DNA from 2 places in the Microbacterium sp. NPDC091662 genome. Region 1 is predicted to be linked to the other one. Evidence: predicted binding sites of a transcription regulator. Region 1 holds the regulator's gene; the other holds the start of a gene.
What was found. The regulator HrcA, encoded in region 1, represses chaperone genes, less so after heat shock. The targets are predictions, from matches to a motif close to TTNGCACTCGNNNNNNNCGAGTGCNAA.

Region 1 (10,363 bases):
GGGCAGAGGACGATATCGCCGAGCAGACCGGGCGCGGTCGGACGATCCTCGGTGCCGGGACGCAGCTCGTCCATCGGGAAGCTCAGCACGTCGGTGGGACCGGGCTCGTCCATCCACTGCACGTGCAGCGCCTCCATCGCGCCCTCGTCGACGAGGACGATGGCCACCTCGGCGTCCGGGCTCACGTGCAGCTGTGCGAGGTTGAAATCGGTCAGTCGCTGCAGCACGGTCTCGTCGACGTCGATGGCCGACTCGTTGTTGATCTCGATCATGAGAGTCCTCGTTTCGGCGCGCGGTCACGCGGTCCTGGTCGTTGCGCTCCTCGGCGGTCGGCACGGTTGGCGAACTCGGCCGCCTGCTCGCGCTCGAAGCGCTGCGCAGTGCGCTTCTCGTCGTATTCGCTATAGGCGTCGACGATGCGCCCGACCAGCGAGTGACGCACCACGTCATCGCTGGTGAGGCGAGAGAAGTGGATGTCGTCGATGCCGTCGAGCACCCGCGTGACGAGGCGGAGTCCCGACGATCCCTGCGGAAGATCGACCTGTGTGATGTCGCCGGTGACGACCATTCGCGTGCCGAAACCGAGACGCGTCAGGAACATCTTCATCTGCTCGGGAGTCGTGTTCTGCGCCTCATCGAGCACGACGAAGGAGTCGTTGAGGGTGCGTCCGCGCATATAGGCGAGTGGGGCGACTTCGATCGTGCCCGTCGCCATCAGTCGCGGCACGATCTCGGGGTCCATCATCTCGTTCAGCGCGTCGTACAGCGGGCGCAGGTAGGGATCGATCTTGTCTGTGAGAGTGCCGGGGAGGAACCCGAGCCGCTCCCCCGCCTCGACGGCGGGACGGGTGAGGATGATGCGGGTCACTTCCTTGCGCTGCAGCGCCTGCACCGCCTTCGCCATCGCGAGATAGGTCTTGCCCGTGCCGGCGGGGCCGATGCCGAACACGATCGTGTTCTCCTCGATCGCGTCGACATACTCCTTCTGCCCGAGGGTCTTCGGACGGATCACCTTGCCTCGGGTGGTCAGGATCGCCTCGCCCAGCACCTCGCTCGGACGCGGTCCGCCTTCCTGGCGCAGCATGCGCGCAGAGCTCGACACATCGCTCGGAGCCAGATCATGCCCGGCCCTCGTCATGGCGAGGAGCTCTTCGACCAGCGCTTTCGCCTTCGCGACCGCATCGGTGCTGCCGCCGAGCGTGATCTCGTTGCCGCGCACGAGCACCTGGACGCCGGGGTGCTCCTTCTCGAGCATCCGCAGAAGCCGGTCCTGGGGCCCGAGCAGCTGCACCATCGCGACGCCGTCTGCGTAGATCTTCTCGACAGCCTCGGGAGGCTGACCTCCCAGGCTGCGCTCGTGGGGTTCATGGTTCTCAGGCACCGACGCTCTTCTCGGTCAATCCGCCGCCCAGCACGTGCGCGTGGACGTGGAACACGGTCTGCCCGGCGTTCGCGCCGGTGTTGAAGACGAGGCGGAAGTCGCCGTCTTCGGTGTGCTCCGCGGCGAGCTTCCCCGCGAAGGCGATCATGTCGGCCAGCAGAGCGGGATCCCCGGCAGCGAGCTCGGTCACATCGCGGTACTGCGCGATCTTCGGCACCACGAGCAGATGCACGGGCGCCTGCGGCGCGATGTCGCGCAGAGCGAAGAGGCGGTCGGTCTCGCCGATGATCTCGGCAGGGATCTCCCCGTTCAGAATGCGCGTGAAGATCGAGGGTTCCGTCATGCCGTCAAGTCTACTGACCGCAGCACGCTCGCCGCCCTGTACCCGTGAGCAGGCGGGCGAGTCGCGTTCACCATCGGCCGAGTGCGACCGACAGCACCGCGATCGCGGCCGGTCCTGCCGTCGAGGTGCGCAGCACGGTGTCGCCCAGGAGCACCCGCTCGGCGCCTGCCTCCGACAGGCGATGGATCTCTTCTTCAGAGATCCCCCCTTCCGGTCCCACGACGAGCACCAGGTCACGGCCGTCCGGCACGATCTCGGACAGCCGCGCGGGGGCCGTCGGGTCGAGCAGGAGCACGCGTTGCGAGCTGGCGCGCGCGGCGAGCTGCTTCGTCGAAACCGGCGCGGCCACCTCCGGGACCCACGCGCGGTGCGCCTGCTTCGCAGCCTCGCGCACGATGCTCGCCCAGCGCTCCCGACCTTTCACCGCCTTCGGGCCCTCCCAGCGCGACACGCTCCGGCTCGCTTGCCAGGGCACGATCTCGTCGACACCGAGCTCGCACGCGGCCTGCACGGCGAGCTCATCACGATCGCCCTTCGCGAGCGCCTGGACGAGGACGATCCGCGGATGGGGAGCGGGATGCTCGATACGCTCTGCGATGCGCACGTCGACGCGAGCGGGCGACACCTCTTCGGCGACACCGGTCAGCCACACTCCGGCACCGTCGCCGACCGTGACGGCCTCGCCGACACGAAGTCGTCGCACGACGGCCGCGTGCTTGGCTTCGGCTCCGACCAACGACACGACGCCGCCGACGCCGGCGTCCGTCGACGACTCGACGAGAAAGTGCAGCGCCATGGTCAGTGACTGCGGAAGCGGTCGCGAAGCTTCGAGAAGAGTCCCTGCTGGAACTGCGCGAGCTGGGGTTCGGGCGACTTCGCCTTCTTCGCGAAGTCCTCGATCAGAGCCCGCTGCGCGGAGTCCAACCTGGTCGGAGTCAGCACCTGCACACCGACGCGAAGATCGCCGCGCTGCGTGCCACGCAGCGGCGTGATGCCGCGACTCTTGATCGTGAGCACGTCGCCGGACTGCACACCGGCACGGATCTCGAGGTCGACCTCACCGTCGAGCCCCTGGATCGTGGTCTCGGTGCCGAGGATCGCGTCGGTCATCGACACCTCGAGCGTCGCGAGCAGGTCGTCGCCCTCACGACTGAAGGCGGCGTGCGGGTTGACCGTCACCTCGACGTACAGGTCGCCGTTCGGGCCGCCCGCCTTGCCGACCTCGCCGGAACCGGGAAGCTGCAGACGGAGCCCCGTCTCGACGCCGGCCGGGATGTCGAGCGACACCGTTCGGCGTGAACGCACGCGACCCTGGCCACCGCAGGTGCCGCAGGGGTACGGGATCGTCGTGCCGTAGCCCTCGCATGTGCCGCAGGGCTGAGAGGTGACGACGTTGCCGAGCAGGCTGCGCACCTGACGCTGCACGTGGCCGGATCCACCGCAGATGTCGCAGGTGACCGGAGAGGTGCCCTCCTGGCAGCAGGAGCCCTGACAGGTCTCGCACAGCACCGCGGTGTCGACGTCGATGTCACGGTGCGCGCCGAACACGACGTCGCCGAGATCGAGGGTCACGCGGACCAGCGCGTCCTGGCCTCGCTCCCGACGAGAGCGCGGACGCGCGCCGCGACCGCCGCCCTGCGAGGCGCCGAAGAACGTCTCGAAGATGTCGCCGAAGCCACCGAAACCGCCGAAATTCCCTGCAGCACCGTCTCCGCCGCCCATGTCGTAGCGTCGGCGGGAATCGTCGTCGCTGAGCACGTCGTACGCGTGCGTGACGAGCTTGAACTTCTCCGCAGCGTCCTCCCCCGGGTTCACATCCGGGTGCAGCTGCCGTGCGAGGCGTCGGTACGCCTTCTTGATCTCGTCGGTGGAAGCGTCTCGGGACACCCCGAGAACCTCATAGTGGTCCGCCACGATCGCCTTTCTGCGTGTGTCCTGATGCCGGCCGCATCAGCGACCGGCCTCGTCTTCATCGAGCATCCGCGACAGGTAGCGGGCCACGGCCCGCGCTGCGGCGAGGTTGCTCGGATAGTCCATGCGCGTCGGCCCCATCACGCCGACGCGTGCCGTGCCACTGGGCGCGGCGTAGTTGCTGGCGACGATCGACGCCTCCCCGAGACCGAACGAAGCGTTCTCGGTGCCGATGCTGGCGGCGAGCCCGTGCTCGTCGGTCACCATCTCGCTCATGAGGCGTAGCAGCGTGACCTGCTCCTCGATCGCTTCGAGCAGAGGATGGATGCTGCCTCGGAAGTCCTGCTCTCGCCGCGCGAGGGTCGCCGCTCCCGCCATCACGAGACGCTCCTGGCGGAATCCGCCGAGCTCGTCGACGACGACGCCGGCGAGTGTGCGCAGCACGACGTCCTGGGGCTTCTCCTCGCTGGCGAGCAGCGTCTGGAGACGGTCGGACGCCTCCCCGATGCCCTGACCGGTGATCAAGGCGGACAGCCGCGCGCGGAGCACAGCCATGTCGGCATCGTCGATCGCTTCCGGCAGGACCGCCATGCGCTGCGACACCCCGCCGGCATCGGTCACGAGAACGATCAGAAGACGATTCGGTGCGAGGGCAACCAGTTCGACGTGCGTGACGTGCGCGCGGGCGAACGAGGGGTACTGGGCGAGCGCGACCTGACCGGTCAGCTGCGTCAGCACCCGCACGGTGCGCACCATCAGGTCGTCGAGGTCGGCAGGCTCCCCGAGGAACGATTCGATCGCCGAGCGCTGCGCCGACGAGAGCGGTCGCAACTGCGCGAGGTGGTTCACGAAGACGCGGTAGCCCTTGTCGGTGGGCACACGGCCCGAGGAGGTGTGCGGGGCCGTGATGAGCTCTTCGTCCTCGAGCAGCGCCATGTCGTTGCGGATCGTCGCCGCTGAGACGCCGAAGGAGTGCCGGTCGACGATGGATCGGCTGCCGACGGGTTCGTGGGTCTCGACGTAGTCCTGCACGATCGCTCGGAGAACCTGGAGTCCTCGCTCTGTGACCATCGCCCTTCCCTTCCGCTGGCACTCGGACGTTCAGAGTGCCAATCCTACCCCGTGCAGCTCGGGATTCTCCGTACCGCGCACGCACGACCCTAGGATGACGCTCATGACCACCTCTCCCCAGGCCACCCTGTCGAACGGCATCGTCTGCGGCACCGAGGCGGCCGGGATCGTCCGCTACCTCGGCATTCCCTATGCCCAGGCGCCGTTCGGGGAGAACCGGTTCCGCGCACCTCAACCCGTCCCGGCGTGGGAGGGCGTGCGAGAGGCGACGAGGTTCGGCCCCACACCGCCTCAGGTCCCCTACGCCGGAGCGATCGGCGAACTGCTGGGGTCGGTGCGCATCGACGGCGACGACATCCTCACCGCGAACGTGTGGGCACCGGCCGATGCCTCCGGCGCGCCCGTCCTGCTCTGGATCCACGGCGGTGCGCTCGAACGAGGGACCGCCGCGCTGCCGCTCTACGACGGCACGGTGTTCGCCGCGGCGGGCATCGTCTTCGTCTCGATCAACTACCGACTCGGGTCGGAGGGATTCTCCGTGTTGGACGGGGTTCCTCGGAACCTCGGTCTGCGCGACGCCGCAGCCGCCCTGGAATGGGTGCACCGGGAGATCAGCGCATTCGGCGGCGACCCCGCGCAGATCACGGCGATGGGCGAATCGGCGGGCGGCGCGATCGTCGCCGGTCTGCTCGCTCGGGACAGCTCCCGCGAGCTGATCGGTCGCGCGATCATCGAGTCGGGGCCGCTCCACGCCCAGACGGCACGGAAGGCGGGAAGGGTGACCGCCCAGATCGCGAAGCGACTCGGTGTGCGGGCCGACGGTGAGGCGTTCGCCGCGCTGACACCCGACCAGCTGCTAGAAGCGCGCAAGTCGCAATCAGCGGGATCGTCGCCCCTCGGCGGGGCGCCCGGGTTCCAGTTCGCCATCGACGCCGACAGCCTTCCCCTGTCGCCGCATGAGGTGCTCGGCGGAATCGACACTCCTCTCCTCATCGGCAGCAACACCGACGAGTATCGGCTCTGGTTCCCGCCCGAGGCACTCGCCGGCATCGGCGAGCTCAAACTGCAGGTCGCACGGCTGCTCTCGCGCATTCCCCGGCGCGCGGTGACCGCGTATCGATCCGCATTCCCCGACGCCAGCACCGGGGAGGTCTTCGGACAACTCGTCACGGACATGATGCTGCGCGCACCGTTGAGCCGGGTGGCGGCGGCCCGCCCTGGCACGACGCACGTCTACGAATTCGCCTGGGCGAGTCCGGTGCGGGACCTTCGCGCCGCCCACGCGCTCGAGCTCGGATTCGTGTTCGACCGGCTCGACGACGCCGAGGCGGAGCGTATGGCGGGTCCCGATGCTCCGCGCGAGCTCGCGACCGAGATGAACGCGGCCTGGGTCGGTTTCGTGACCACCGGCGACCCCGGCTGGCCGGCCTACGGGTCCGGCCGTCGGACCCGTGTCTTCGACGCGCAGAGCGCGACGGTCGCGCAACGGCGGACGGCGGGGATGGATCTGCTCCCCACCTGATTCCGACCGGGGATCAGTCCGTCAGCTGGCGGACGACGGCATCGGCGAGAAGACGACCACGCAACGTCAGCTGGATGCGCCCCTGCAGTGCTGCGACGGGGTCCACGAGTCCGTCGGCCATGAGCCCGGCGACTCTGCTCCGGTTCGCGCTCGGCACATCGGTGACGGCGATCCCCTCACGGATGCGGCTGAGCAGCAGGATGCGCTCGAGCGTGCGCGACTCGTCGTCCGGGCGCTCGGTGCCGGCTGCCGGCGACTCGGATGCCGCGAGGCGCTGCGCGTACGCGGCCGGGTGCTTCACGTTCCACCACCGCAGGCCGGCGACGTGGCTGTGCGCACCGGGACCGAAGCCCCACCAGTCGCTCCCCCGCCAATACGCGAGGTTGTGCCTCGAGCGTCGGTCAAGCGTTCGCGCCCAGTTGCTCACCTCGTACCAGTCGAAGCCGCCGTCGGCGAGGCGCGCGTCGGCGAGCTCGTACATGTCGGCCTGAAGGTCGTCGTCGGGCGTGGGAACCTCGCCGCGTCGGATCTGGCGGGCGAGCTTCGTGCCGTCCTCGATGATGAGGGCGTAGGCGGAGATGTGATCCGGCTCGAGTGCCAGCGCGGCGTCGAGCGACGCCTCCCAATCGGAGAGCGACTCCCCCGGCGCCCCGTAGATGAGATCGACGCTCACGGCGAGACCCGCATCCTTCGCGGCGGCGACGGCGGTACGCACGTTCTCGGGGCGATGGGTGCGATCGAGTGCGGCGAGCACATGAGGAACGGCCGACTGCATCCCCACCGACATCCTCGTGACCCCGGCGTCCGCCAGAGTGCGCGCCACCGCGGGTGTCACGGTATCGGGATTCGCCTCGACCGTGACCTCCGCACCCTCGGCGAGGCCGAACGCGTCGGTCGCTGCGTCGAGCATGCGTGCGAGATCACCTGCGGGAAGAAGGGTCGGCGTGCCGCCCCCGAAGAAGACCGTGTCCATCGGCCGTCGTGCTCCCGCATCGTCCAACACGCGTCGGGCGAGAGCGATCTCGGAGATCAACGTGGATGCGTAGTCCTCCTGCTTCGCCCCGCGCAGCTCGGTCGATGTGTACGTGTTGAAGTCGCAGTACCCGCAACGCACCGTGCAGAACGGAATGTGCAGGTAGGCCGAGAACGGCACGCCCTCGTCGATCGGAAGGTCGGCCGGCAGGCGTCCGTCCGCGGGTGCGGGATCTCCGAGGGGAAGCGGTCCCGCCATCAGAGCGGAGTCGCGTAGAGCGGAGAGATCGCCCGGAGGTAGCGTGCGAAGAGCTCACGACGACGACGCTTCACGAGCGCAGGGATCGTGCGGTAGAGAAGGCCGTTCGGTGCGTCGAAGGCACGGACGGTGAACCACACCTCGTCGTTGTCCTCACGCCATTCAACGTCGAAGGACTCTTCGCCGCTGACCACCGATCCGCCGACCGTGCCCAGGACGAACCCGATGCGTCGGGTCTCCTCCGTGACGGAGATCACGCGCAACTCGGAATCGGCGCGCATGCCCGCGACGCGCCCGCGAAGGTGCAGGGTCATCCCCGCCCCGACGAACGGCATGCCCTCGGCGTCGTAACGTGGCTCGACATCGCGCTTGCTCGGCGCGATCGGATTGCCCTCGGCATCGAAGCTCACCCCGGCGTAGGCAGGGCCAGGAGCGGGGCGCACATCCTCGACCGAAAGGCCGGCCGCACGCTGCGCCGTCCACGACAGGAGCGCTTCACCGGCGGTCTGGAACCGCTCGACCCCGCTGCCGATCCGCCAGGATTCCTCCGCCGGGATGCTGCGCTCCGGCGGGTACTGCATCAGGTCGGGCGCATGGGTCGCACCCACGGCCGCATAGTCCACCGTGTCGTCTCGGAAAGTCCCGCGCCGCATGACTTCCACCCTACTTCGCGTTACCTGAGTGAACACCCCCACGCGCCGCGGGACGTCACATCCCGGGGCGCGATCAGGTGCCGCTACTTCTTGTCCTTGCCCTCGACGTCGCCCGAGAGCGCGGCGATGAACGCCTCCTGGGGGACCTCGACGCGGCCGACCATCTTCATGCGCTTCTTGCCCTCCTTCTGCTTCTCGAGGAGCTTGCGCTTGCGGGTGATGTCACCGCCGTAGCACTTGGCGAGGACGTCCTTGCGGATCGCACGGATGGTCTCGCGGGCGATGATGCGCGCGCCGATCGCCGCCTGGATCGGCACCTCGAACTGCTGGCGAGGGATGAGCTTGCGCAGGCGCTCGGCCATCATCGTGCCGTAGGCGTAGGCCTTGTCGCGGTGCACGATCGAGCTGAACGCGTCGACCTTCTCGCCCTGGAGAAGGATGTCGACCTTCACGAGGTCGGCCTCCTGCTGCCCGGAGGGCTCGTAGTCGAGCGACGCATAGCCCTGGGTCTTCGACTTCAGCTGGTCGAAGAAGTCGAACACGATCTCGCCGAGGGGCATGTTGTAGCGCAGCTCGACGCGCTCTTCGGAGAAGTACTCCATGCCGAGCAGCGTGCCTCGGCGAGACTGGCACAGCTCCATCACGGTGCCGACGTAGTCCTTCGGCAACAGGATCGCGGCCTTGACCATCGGCTCCGAAACCGAGCCGATGCGCCCGTCCGGGTACTCGCTGGGGTTGGTGACGGTGACCGTCTCGCCGGTGTCGCTCGTGAGCACCTCGTAGATCACGCTGGGCGCTGTCGTGATGAGGTCGAGGTCGAACTCGCGGGCCAGACGCTCGGTGATGATCTCGAGGTGCAGCAGCCCGAGGAATCCGCAGCGGAAGCCGAAGCCGAGCGCGACCGAGGTCTCCGGCTCGTACACGAGCGAGGCGTCGGAGAGCTTGAGCTTGTCGAGCGCCTCGCGCAGCTCGGCGTAGTCGCTGCCGTCGATCGGGTAGAGGCCCGAGAAGACCATCGGCTTCGGGTCGGTGTAACCGGGAAGGGCCTCGGAGGCCGGCTTCCGGGAAGTGGTGATCGTGTCGCCGACCTTCGACTGGCGCACATCCTTCACGCCGGTGATGAGGTACCCCACCTCGCCGACGCCGAGCCCCTTGGTCGGAGTCGGTTCGGGGCTCGACACGCCGACCTCGAGTGCTTCGTGGTTCGCACCGGTCGACATCATCTGGATCCGCTCGCGCGGCGACAGGCTTCCATCGACCATGCGCACGTAGGTGACCACGCCGCGGTACGCGTCGTACACGGAGTCGAAGATCATCGCGCGGGCCGGAGCGTCTGCGTCGCCGGTCGGGGCGGGGATCTCCTGCACCAGTCGGTCGAGCAGCTCCTCGACGCCGACGCCGGTCTTGCCCGAGACGCGCAGCACGTCTTCCGGCTTGCCGCCGATGAGCGAGGCCAGCTCCTTCGCGTACTTCTCCGGGTCGGCGGCCGGCAGATCGATCTTGTTCAGCACCGGGATGATGTGGAGGTCGTTCTCGAGCGCGAGGTAGAGGTTCGCGAGCGTCTGCGCCTCGATGCCCTGTGCCGCATCGACGAGCAGGATCGCTCCTTCGCAGGCCGCGAGCGAACGCGAGACCTCGTACGTGAAGTCGACGTGGCCGGGGGTGTCGATCATGTTCAGGGCGACGGTCTGACCATCGAGCTCCCACGGCATCCTGACCGCCTGGCTCTTGATGGTGATGCCGCGCTCGCGCTCGATGTCCATGCGGTCGAGGTACTGCGCGCGCATGTCGCGATCGGAGACGACTCCGGTGATCTGGAGCATGCGATCGGCGAGCGTCGACTTGCCGTGATCGATGTGGGCGATGATGCAGAAATTGCGGATCTGCGCAGCCGGCGTCGCGGCAGGCTGAAGAGGAGTGAGAGCGCGTGGGGACATGTCCACTCGATTGTACGGTCAGGGGAGGCTAATCCCCGATTCGGCCATACCGGTGATAGTCTCCCGAAGTTGCCAGGGAAAATCCGTGACACCGGATCCCGCAAGCGATATGACTCCGTCACATACCCCGTGATGGTCGTCGCATCGCAGAGTTCGGTGGATGGCGATTGTGTATCCAACTGACTCAGCGTTGCGTCGGCAGATCCCGAGCGCGTCTGTAGAAGAGAAAGACTGACCCCTTTTGATCAAGTACCTCCTGCGCCGAGCACTCGGCTGGCTGCTGATGATCGTGGTCGCCACGAATCTCACGTTCT
Region 2 (10,363 bases), on a different contig from region 1:
AAGGAGGCCCTCGCGGTCGAGCTCGAGGGCATTCGCAAGGAGCTCCTCTCCCAGGCCAACACCCGGCTGCTCGGCCGCTCCGTGTTCGCCGGCACCTCCGACACCGCAGCTTTCGCCGCGGACTACAGCCACAGCGGGGTGCCGGGAGCCGAGGTCACCCGGCGGGTGTCCGACGCAGCATCCGTGCGCGTCGACACCGACGGCGCCGCCGTCTTCGGCACCGGAGACGACTCGGTCTTCGCCCTCGTCGACAAGATCGTCGCCGACCTCCGTTCCGGCACGAACGTCGGTCCCCGTCTCGGCGAGATCGACAGCCGCCGCACGGCCATGCTCGGCGTGCAGGGCTCCGTTGGTACCAGACAGGCCCAGATCGAACGCGCCAAGGAGGCGGCAGTGCAGAATTCCGTGTCCCTCGAGTCCCGCAGGACGGCGGTGGAGGACGTCGATTCGATCGAGGTGCTCGTGCGCCTGCAGGCGCAGGAGCTCGTGTACCGCTCGGCGCTCGCCGTGAACGCTCGCGTGCTCCAGCCCTCGCTCATGGACTTCCTCCGATGACCGCCGCGCTGACCTTCCTCGCTCCGCCGCCGGGACTCGCGCCGCACGTCGACTTCGCCCTCGCGCCAGTGGAAGGCTCCGACGGACTGTTCTCGATGCGGGCCGTCGACGACTCCGCGTTGCGTCTGTACCTCGTCGACCCCCGGACCGTGCTGAGCGAGTACGCGCCGATCCTCACCGACGAGCAGGCCGACGGGCTCGCCCTGGATTCGCCGGAAGACGCGCTCATCCTCGTCGTCGCCCATCCCTCCTCCGAGGGTGTGAGCGTGAACCTCCTCGCCCCCGTGATCGTGAATCAGACGACGGGAGCCGCCTCGCAGGTGATCCTCGAGGATCAGGACTACCCCCTGCGCGCTCCCCTCGGCTGACCCGCGGACTTCGGCTCGTGCTGGCCGCTCTCCCCGGGAGACGGCGGCTAATCTGGAGTCGTGATCCTTGCCGTCGATACTTCCCTGGGCACGGCTGTCGCCCTCATCGATGCCGACGGGGCGCGACGCGCCGAAGCCGGTGCCGTCGACCCGCTCGGCCATGCGGAGGTCATCGGCGACCTTCTCGTCAGTGCTCTCCGTGAGGCGGGCGATGCGCAGATCACCCACGTGGTCGCGGGCATGGGGCCCGGTCCCTTCACCGGGTTGCGCATCGGCATCGCCGCGGCGCGTGCCTTCGCCCTCGGACGCGGCATCCCGGTGATCCCCGTCCCCAGCCACCTCGCAGCCGCACTCACGGCTCTGGAGACCGAGACAGCGCCCTTCGCGATCGTCACGGACGCCCGCCGTCGCGAAGTCGCCATCACCGTGTTCGACGGCCTCGACGACGATGGCATCCCGGTGACCGTCGCCGATACCGTGCTGGTGCGAGCCGCCGACGCCGACGTGCACCTCGGCGGCATCCGACGCATCGACGTGGCGACGCTCTCCGGGGCGGATCTGGCCCGGGTCGGGGCGCGCGCGCTCGCTGCCGGTCGTACTCTCACCGGTGACGAGCCCCTCTACATGCGCCACCCCGACGTGACGCTCCCCGGTGCCCCGAAGAGGGTGGGCACATGACGCTCCGCGACGCCACCATCGAAGACCTCCACGCGATCATGGCGATCGAGAACCGATCCTTCCCGACCGACGCCTGGAGCCCGGAGACCATGGCCGCCGAGCTCGCGAGCCCGCACGGCCGGTACCTGGTCGACGAGCATGAGGGCACGGTGGTCGGGTACGGCGGGGTGCGCGCCTTGCGGGGAAGCGCCGACGCCGACATCCAGACCATCGCCCTCCTCGCCGAGCACCGCGGGCAGGGGAGGGGCCGGATCCTGCTGCGCGCGCTGCTCGCGGCGGCCGCGGAGCGCGGTGCGCGAGAGATCTTCCTCGAGGTGAGGGCGGACAATCCGTCGGCGGAGGGACTCTACCTCGCCGAGGGGTTCGAGGAGATCGCGCGCCGACCGCACTACTATCAGCCCGACGACGTCGACGCGATCGTGATGCGTCGGGAACTGCGCGGTCACCCGGTGCCGGGCACCACGACCGAGGAGGCGAAGGCATGAGCGAACCTCTGGTCCTCGGCATCGAGACGAGCTGCGATGAGACGGGCATCGGCATCGTGCGCGGACGCACCCTGCTGTCGAACACCATCGCCTCGAGCATGGACGAGCATGCGCGATACGGCGGCGTCGTGCCCGAGGTCGCCGCGCGGGCACACCTCGAGGCGCTGCAGCCTGCGATCGACGCGGCGCTCGCCGAGGCCGGTGTGCGCCTGGACGACCTCGATGCGGTCGCCGTCACCAGCGGCCCGGGGCTCGCGGGCGCCCTGATGGTCGGTGTCGGCGCGGCGAAGGGCCTGGCCGTCTCCCTCGACAAACCGCTGTATGCGGTGAACCACCTCGTCGGGCACATCGCCGCCGACATCCTCACCGCCGACTCGGCTCCGCTGGAATACCCGACCATCGCACTGCTCGTCTCGGGTGGACACACGTCGTTGCTGCATGTGCGCGACCTCACCACCGATGTCGAGCTGTTGGGGGAGACGATGGACGACGCGGCGGGAGAGGCCTTCGACAAGGTCGCCCGCCTCCTCTCGCTGCCGTACCCCGGTGGTCCGGAGATCGATCGCGCGGCGGCCGACGGCGACCCGAACGCGATCCGGTTCCCCCGCGGACTGTCCCGTGCCTCCGACCTGGCGAAGCACCGCTACGACTTCTCGTTCTCCGGGCTGAAGACGGCGGTGGCCCGCTGGGTCGAGCGCTGTGAGGCCGAGGGGATCGACGTCCCGATCGCCGACGTCGCCGCGAGCTTCCGCGAGGCGGTCGTCGACGTCCTGGTCACGAAGGCGCTCGCCGCCTGCGCCGACCTCGGCGTGCCGCGCCTGCTGCTCGGCGGAGGAGTGATCGCCAACCGGCGTCTGCGCGAGGTCGCCCTGGAGCGTGCCGAAGCAGCCGGCGTCACGGTGCGCATCCCGCCGCTCTCGCTGTGCACCGACAACGGCGCGATGATCGCCGCGCTCGCCTCCGAGCTGATCTCCTCCGGTCGCCGCCCGTCGACCCTGGCATTCGGCGCGGACTCGACGCTCCCCGTGACCGAGATCCAGATCGCGGAGGCGGTGTCGGCATGAGCGACGTTCCCGGCTCCTCCGAGGCGACGCCCTCGACGACGCCGGCGGCGCGCATCGAACGTCCCAGCGGCGAGGTCGAGCACCCGGCAGGGACCGCCCGACTTCCCGGCGCCCCCCGTGACGGCTACACGAAGCTGCCGACGGGCCCGGTCGGCATCGAGCCGGTCGTCGTGACCGGTCCCGACATCGACGCTCCCGACGACACCGAGTGGGAGCCGTCGACGGGATCCGTGCCGATCGATGACACCCGCCTCGCGCCGTGGGCGCTGTTGGCCGCGATCGTGGCGCTCGGGGCGTCGTTCTTCGTCGGATGGGGGATCCCGGTCGCGGTGGTCGCGGTCATCGCGGCGATCATGTCGCTGCGTCGCCCCGTCGAGAACCGTGCGATCGCGCGCTGGGCGCTCGTGCTCGGTCTGTGCGCGACGGTGTACAGCCTGGGTTGGCTGGTCTGGGCGGGCATGCAGTTCGAGAAGCTCGGCTGATCCGATGCTCGACCCGGCCGAGCTCGAGGAACTGCCTTCCCTGCAGGCACGGGCCTACGGGCGCGAGGCCGCGCTCACTGACGCAGACGCCGTTCGACTGCGCGAGCTGGAGCGTCGCCGGGTCGCGGGCGTCGCCGAGCTCGGGGACCACGACGCCGCGGATCCCGACCGCGCGGATCCCGACCGCGCGGATCCCGACCGCGCGGATCCCGACCCCGCACCGATCCCTGGACCCGCACCGATCCCTGGACCCGTGATCGGACAGGGGCGCGAGGTCGGCGGCCGAGAACGCGACGCGGAGGGATACGCCTCCGAATCCACGGATGCCGAGGTGGCTCTCTCGCCGCTGTCATTCCCCCTCCGGTCGCATTGGCGCCTTCTCGCAGGTCTGGCGGTGACAATCCTCGTGGTCGGTTTGGGGGTCGGCTGGCTGGCCACCGGTATCACCGGGATCACGTCCGTCGAGTTGACCGCCGAGCAACATGATTGGCAGCGGGAGTTGGAGAGCGGCGGTGACTTCGATGCGGGCTCCGTCCGTGCGCTCGCGGTCGAGGAGGGGGCCGTGATCTGGACGGCCACCAAGGAGAAGCAGCAGCGCACCTGTCTGATCCTGCGCGCCGGAGAGGTCGTGGTGCCGAGCTGTGACCGCACCGAAGCGGTCGAAGAGGCGGGGATCTACGGGGTCATCACCGTCAGCGGCACCGCGTCCACGCAGCGGCAGGTCGCCGCGCAGATGCTGCTCGCTCCCTCGGGCGACCCCGCCGTCGCCGTCAACGCGTATGACTACGACACGGGCCCCGGAGGCGTCACGTACTCCACGCAGGCGGAGTCGCAGACCGCGGTGCGCCTCGTGGACGAGGGCTTCCAGGGCGACTCGCTCTGGGTGGTCGGTTACGACGGTGACGTTCCGGTCTGGATGGCGACGCAGCGGGAATCGCAGAGCCGATGCCTGATCCATGGCGGGTCGAGCCCGGATTCGCCGATGACCTGCGTGGATCCGGAGACGATGCAGGATCAGGACGCGAGCCTGGTGCTCAACGTCGTCGATGCCGACACCGGCGCCGTGACGCACCTGGAGCTCGCGGCGCGCCAGGGCCCGTCGTTCCTGGTCATCACACGGGCGGGAGGTATGAGCGGTGCTGGGTGAGGGGGAGGCTCAGGAACTGCGCGTATTGCAGCAGCGGGCCTATGGTCGTGACGGGGCGCTGACCGAGGCGGAGTCCGAGCGTCTGGACGTGCTCGAACGGGCGCGTCGCGCAGTTGTCCGTCCCGTTCACGCGGGCGCTCCGCCGAACGCCGCTCCTCCGTCGGAACCGATCGCCGATCACGCCGACGCCGCTGCGGAGCCCGACTCGAGTGGCCAGGACGCGGTGCAGACGCCGGATCAGTCCCTCTCCTCCGATCGGCCGGAGACGCTCGCTCGCTCGCTCGCTCATCACGCGCCGCGGCTTCTCGTCGTCGCGGCGGTGCTGCTCCTTGCCGGCATCGCCGCCGGATGGGCACTGTTCGCTCCGCGACCCGAGGGTATTCCCCTCACCGGTGAGCAACAGGAGCGCCGGGCGGCGCTGCAGGCGGACCCCGAGGTGTTCGATCCCGGTTCCGTGCGCGCAGTGGCGCAGAGCGACGTGGCACTCGCCTGGTACGCGACCCAGGACGACGGGAAGAGCCGGTGCCTGGTCCTGGACGTCGGCTCCCAGTCGCAGACGACATGTCTTCCGCAGGATCAGATCCGTAGCGGGCTCTCTGCGTCGCTGCCCGTGCCACCCGACACCGGCGAAGAAGAGGAGGACGCGAGCGAGGTGGTGAACGCCAGCCTGGTGCTCTCCACCACCGGAGAACCGATGGTGACTCTTCAACGGTGGGGTATGGCTTCCTCGATCCTGGGGTGGTTCGAGGGCGCTGAACGCGAACGCGCCGAGGCGCTTGTCGAGGAAGGCTACGAGCTCGGCCTCTCGCTGGTCGGTCGATTCCGCGGCGGTGACGTCTGGGTCGCCGACCGCGTGGCCGAAGAAGGCGCGACGGAGCGATGTCTGATCGTCGACGCCGAGGCTGCGGTGTCGTGCTCGCGGTTCGAGACTGCTCTGCAGGAGGGACTCGGGGTACAGGTCGCCGATGCCGGCCCGGACGGCGTCGTGTCGCGGGTCGTGCTGCTCGAACTGCGCTACACGCCGCAGCAGACGCCCTACCTGACCATCACCGATGCGCCGGTGACCGAGGTGGGGTCGGGCGACACCGTCCGAGTCGACGCGCCCCCCGGTGACCCCATCGTGGTCGAGCCGCCGGGTCGCGACGCGGAGCGTTGAGCGGGGGTCAGTTCGCCGCGGGCACCCGGTCGGCGAGGATCGCACGGCGCTGATCGCCGATGCGGGCCAGGATGAGCGTCGCCTCCTGGTCCCCACGCAGCGTGAGCTTCTTGCGGAACGCGGCGGGATCGACGTCGACTCCGCGCTTCTTGATCTCCAGGCGCCCGATGCCCTGCGCCTGGAGCGCGGCGCTGATCGCCTTGGCGTTCGCCGGCAGGGTCTCGCGCACCCGGAACGACTGCACGAACGGGCTCGTCAACGCCGCGTCGGAGGTCAGATAGGCGATGTGCTCGTCGAGCATCCCCGCCTCCAGACTCCGGGCGACCTCGCCGATCAGCCGCGCACGGATCACGGCGCCGTCCGGTTCGTGCAGGAACGCGCCGAGCTCGCGCACGGATTCGTCGGGGGCGTCAGCCGGTGCCGTGAGCTCGTGCGAGCGCTCGTCGCGGATCACGAGGGCCGCGCGGCGCACTCCTTCCCGGGCGAGAGCACCGCTCCAGACGACGAGCTCGACGACGCTGCCGTCGGCGCTGACCCACTGCGCCTCGGCGTCGGCGGGAAGCGTGTCACGGTCGTGCGCCGGTCCGAGCTTGATGCCGGTCGCATGGCGGTCCGCCACGTCGAACGCCCAGTCCAGCGAGGGGGAGTAGTCGTCGGCGGAGACGCGTCGGGTCTCGCTGTGCCCCGAAGTGCGTCTGGCCGGGTCCATCCAGACCGCGCCTCCCGGCTCCAGCGAGGAGAAGGCATCTTCGGCCGTGCGGTGGTCCACGACCGCGCTGCCGCCGAACGGGGCCAGGTTGTAGGCGGCGATCGCCGAGGTCACCTCGTCGGCGTCGACGGCACGCACATCGAGTCCGGCACCGGCGAAGGCGAGGGCGTCCCCGCCGATGCCGCAGCCGAGGTCGGCGACACGGGTGAACCCGGCGTGACGGATCCGCTGCGCGTGCCGGGCCGCGACCCCGAGCCTCGTCGCCTGCTCCAGCCCCGCGCGGGTGAACAGCATGCGTGCGGCGAAGGGTCCGAACTTCGCCGCGGCCTTGGACCGCAGGTGGGCCTGGCCGACGACGGCGGAGACCAGCTCGGGGGAGTGCCCGGCCGCGCGCAACCGGGAGACGGCGCGGGCGACGTCGGCGGTCGATCCGATGGTCCCGACCGCGTCGAGCAGCTCGAGACCGGCGGGGGTCAGCAGGGCGCGCAGCTCGGAGATCTCCACGTGCTCAGCCTAATTGCCCGTGCAACGGGCCGAACCGCAGCGGGCACTGGCACTCGCATTGCGTGAGTGCCAGCCGAGCGCCTAGACTGGATTAGCACTCTCGGGTTGAGAGTGCGAACAAGTCTTTCGTGTCAGCGTCAAGAAAGAAGAGGTAGACCGTGTCGGTTTCCATCAAGCCGCTCGAGGACCGCATCGTCATCAAGCAGGTCGAGGCCGAGCAGACCACCGCGAGTGGCCTGGTCATCCCCGACACCGCCAAGGAGAAGCCCCAGGAGGGCGAGGTCGTGGCGGTCGGCCCCGGCCGCATCGACGACAACGGCAACCGTGTTCCGCTCGACGTCGCCGTCGGCGACCGCGTGCTCTACAGCAAGTACGGCGGCACCGAGGTGAAGTTCGGCGCAGACGAGTTCCTCGTCCTGTCGGCTCGCGACGTCCTGGCGGTCGTCGTCCGCTGATCTGCGGAACCTGATTCCCGCCTCTCGTGAGGGGCGGAGCAAGGTCCTCGAGGGGCCCGGATGCGCATCGCATCCGGGCCCCTCTGCGTCCGCCAGCGGGCATCCGATTCCTGCCAAACTGCGACCGAGGGGTCGGGCGGCGCCGTTCGTCAGGGCACCGCGGGCATAGGGTTGTGCGGTGCCCCCAGAGTCGACTACCCGCGCCACGCAGTCCGCCGGAGTCGCCTACGCCGGTGGGGCGTACCTCCTCTGGGGTGTTCTACCGCTCTACTTCCTCCTCCTGGTTCCGACGGGGCCGTGGGAGGTCGTGGCCTGGCGGGTGCTGCTGTCGTTCGTCTTCTGCCTCCTGCTGCTCACGGTCATGCGCGGATGGGCGGCGTTCGGCGCCATCATCCGACAGCCGAAGCTGCTGGCCTGGACAGCGCTTGCCGGGCTGCTGATCTACGTCAACTGGCAGGTGTTCCTGATCGGAACCCTCAGCGGCAACGTGGTCGAGACGAGCTTGGGCTACTTCATCAACCCGATCACGACCGTGCTGCTGGGCGTCTTCGTGCTGAAGGAGCGCATCCGCCGGCTGCAGTGGGCCGCCATCGCCATCGCCGCGATCGCCGTCATCGTGATCGTCGTCGCCTACGGGGAGTTCCCGTGGATCGCGCTGTCGCTCACCGCGTCCTTCGGGGTCTACGGGCTCATCAAGAAGAAGATCGGTCCTGCCGTCGATGCGGTCAGCGGTCTGACGCTGGAGTCGTTCTGGCTGATCCCCATCGCCGTGGTGCAGTTGATCCTCGTGGCACAGACCACGGGGATCACGATGGGTGCGAACGGGTGGGCGCACGCGCTGCTGCTGGCTTTCGCCGGTGTCGCCACGGCGGTTCCACTGCTGCTCTTCGCCGCAGGGACGCGTCGCATCAACCTCACCGTGATCGGGATGATCCAGTTCATCACCCCCGTTATGCAGTTCCTCATCGGTGTCCTGGTCCTGTACGAACCGATGCCGGCCGAACGCTGGGCGGGTTTCATCATCGTGTGGGTCGCGATCGGCATCTTCATCGTCGACCTCCTCCTCGCCGCGCGTCGGGGCCGCAGGATTCCGCGGGTCGAACCGGCCTGATTCCGGGGCTCATCAGGTGGGGAACCCGGTGTCGGATCGTTAACGCACCGAGATACTTGCGACCCCTGCGCGCGGGGCTCACGCCCTAGTGTTAGAGCACCCGATTGTGGCCACAATCCACGTTCAGTTACGCAAGGGAGCATCATGAACGCATTGAAGGGCTCGCGCACAGCGAAGGTCTTCGCCGGGATCGCACTGATCAGTGCATCCGCCATCGTCATCGCCGGCTGCAGCAGCACTCCGAGCTCGGAGAGCGGCGGCAGCGACAAGCCAGCCGCCGACCTGACGCTCAAGCTCGGTTCGCTGCTTCCGCAGACCGGTTCGCTGGCGTTCCTCGGTCCGCCCATGGAATCCGGTGTCGGACTCGCAGTCCAGGAGGTCAACGACGCCGCCGCCGGTGTCACGATCGACCTGACGGCCGAAGACGAGGGCGACACCGACACCAAGGCCTACGAGACCTCGATCACCAAGCTGCAGGGCGCCGGCGTCTCCGCCATCGTCGGTGCGGCCGCTTCGGGCGTCTCCAAGCTCATCCTCGACGGCAACGTGAGCGCAGGGATCCTCCAGATCTCGGCATCGAACACGTCGCCCGACTTCACCACGTGGGATGACGACGGTCTGTACTTCCGCACGGCCCCCAGCGACCTGCTGCAGGGCGAGGTGCTCGGCAACCTGATCGCCGAGGACGGCGCGAAGACGCTCGGCATCATCTACCAGAACGACGCGTACGGCACCGGCCTCAACGACGCCATCACGAAGACGTTCGAGAGCACCGGAGGCGAGGTCGTCGAGTCGGTCTCGTTCAACGTCGGCGATGCGCAGTTCGACGCGCAGGTCGAGTCGATCAAGGCCCAGAACCCCGACGCGGTCGCGATCGTGTCGTTCGACCAGTTCAAGACCATCGCGCCGCTGCTGGTGAACGCCGGCATCTCGGCCGACAAGTTCTACATGGTCGACGGCAACCTGTCCGACTACGGCACGGAGATCCCGGTCTCGCTCGAGGGCGCGCAGGGAACCAAGGCCGGTCCTGCTCTGGCGGATGACTTCACCTCGCGTCTGCAGGACTACTGGACGGGCGAGGGCAACCCCGAGGTCAAGGACTTCACCTACGCGGCTGAGGCGTACGACGCCGTCATCCTCGTGGCTCTGGCCTCGCTCGCGGCCGGCTCCACCGAGGGCGCGGACATCGCGGCCAAGATGCAGGAGGTCTCCGGTGGTTCCGGCGACGGCAAGAAGTGCACCAGCTTCGCCGATTGCGCCAAGATCATCAACGACGGCGGCACGGCCGACTACGACGGCTACTCCGGCGACATCACGTTCGATGAGGCCGGCGACCCGCAGGGCGCATCGATCGGCATCTACAAGTACGGTGCCGACAACATGATCACCCGCACCAACTGATCGATCGATCACATGACGAAGGCCCCGGATCCGATCCGGGGCCTTTGTCGTGTGTCGTCCTGTCGTGGTGTCGCCGCGTCGTGTCGGCGCTTCAGGCCGCGTCGTGTCGGCGCTTCAGGCCGCGTCGGTGCCGAGGGTTCCCAGGTAGAGGCCGATCACCTTCGGGTCGTTCAGCAGATCCCGCCCGGTGCCCTCATGGGCGTCCTTGCCCTGGTCGAGCACGTACCCCCGGTCGCAGATCTGCAGGC

Region 2: groES (co-chaperone GroES) is a predicted target of HrcA. The motif match lies at 7,195-7,221, and genes of this name have one in related genera.

The regions. Positions count from the first base shown of each region.
Region 1 covers NZ_JBIVTM010000001.1:233,092-243,454, reverse strand. The annotation lists gene ybeY (rRNA maturation RNase YbeY) at 1-272, opposite strand, end outside; gene ACIQLD_RS01185 (PhoH family protein) at 269-1,294, opposite strand; gene ACIQLD_RS01180 (HIT domain-containing protein) at 1,374-1,724, opposite strand; gene ACIQLD_RS01175 (16S rRNA (uracil(1498)-N(3))-methyltransferase) at 1,792-2,520, opposite strand; gene dnaJ (molecular chaperone DnaJ) at 2,523-3,638, opposite strand; gene hrcA (heat-inducible transcriptional repressor HrcA) at 3,675-4,706, opposite strand; gene ACIQLD_RS01160 (carboxylesterase/lipase family protein) at 4,810-6,228, shown strand; gene hemW (radical SAM family heme chaperone HemW) at 6,242-7,459, opposite strand; gene ACIQLD_RS01150 (DUF1990 family protein) at 7,459-8,112, opposite strand; gene lepA (translation elongation factor 4) at 8,196-10,049, opposite strand; gene ACIQLD_RS01140 (ABC transporter permease) at 10,291-10,363, shown strand, end outside.
Region 2 covers NZ_JBIVTM010000002.1:665,880-676,242, forward strand. The annotation lists gene flgL (flagellar hook-associated protein FlgL) at 1-555, shown strand, start outside; gene ACIQLD_RS16520 (flagellar assembly protein FliW) at 552-923, shown strand; gene tsaB (tRNA (adenosine(37)-N6)-threonylcarbamoyltransferase complex dimerization subunit type 1 TsaB) at 984-1,601, shown strand; gene rimI (ribosomal protein S18-alanine N-acetyltransferase) at 1,598-2,086, shown strand; gene tsaD (tRNA (adenosine(37)-N6)-threonylcarbamoyltransferase complex transferase subunit TsaD) at 2,083-3,150, shown strand; gene ACIQLD_RS16540 (hypothetical protein) at 3,147-3,632, shown strand; gene ACIQLD_RS16545 (hypothetical protein) at 3,637-4,779, shown strand; gene ACIQLD_RS16550 (hypothetical protein) at 4,769-5,935, shown strand; gene ACIQLD_RS16555 (SAM-dependent methyltransferase) at 5,943-7,148, opposite strand; gene groES (co-chaperone GroES) at 7,307-7,603, shown strand; gene rarD (EamA family transporter RarD) at 7,782-8,714, shown strand; gene ACIQLD_RS16570 (ABC transporter substrate-binding protein) at 8,859-10,115, shown strand; gene ACIQLD_RS16575 (ABC transporter ATP-binding protein) at 10,230-10,363, opposite strand, start outside.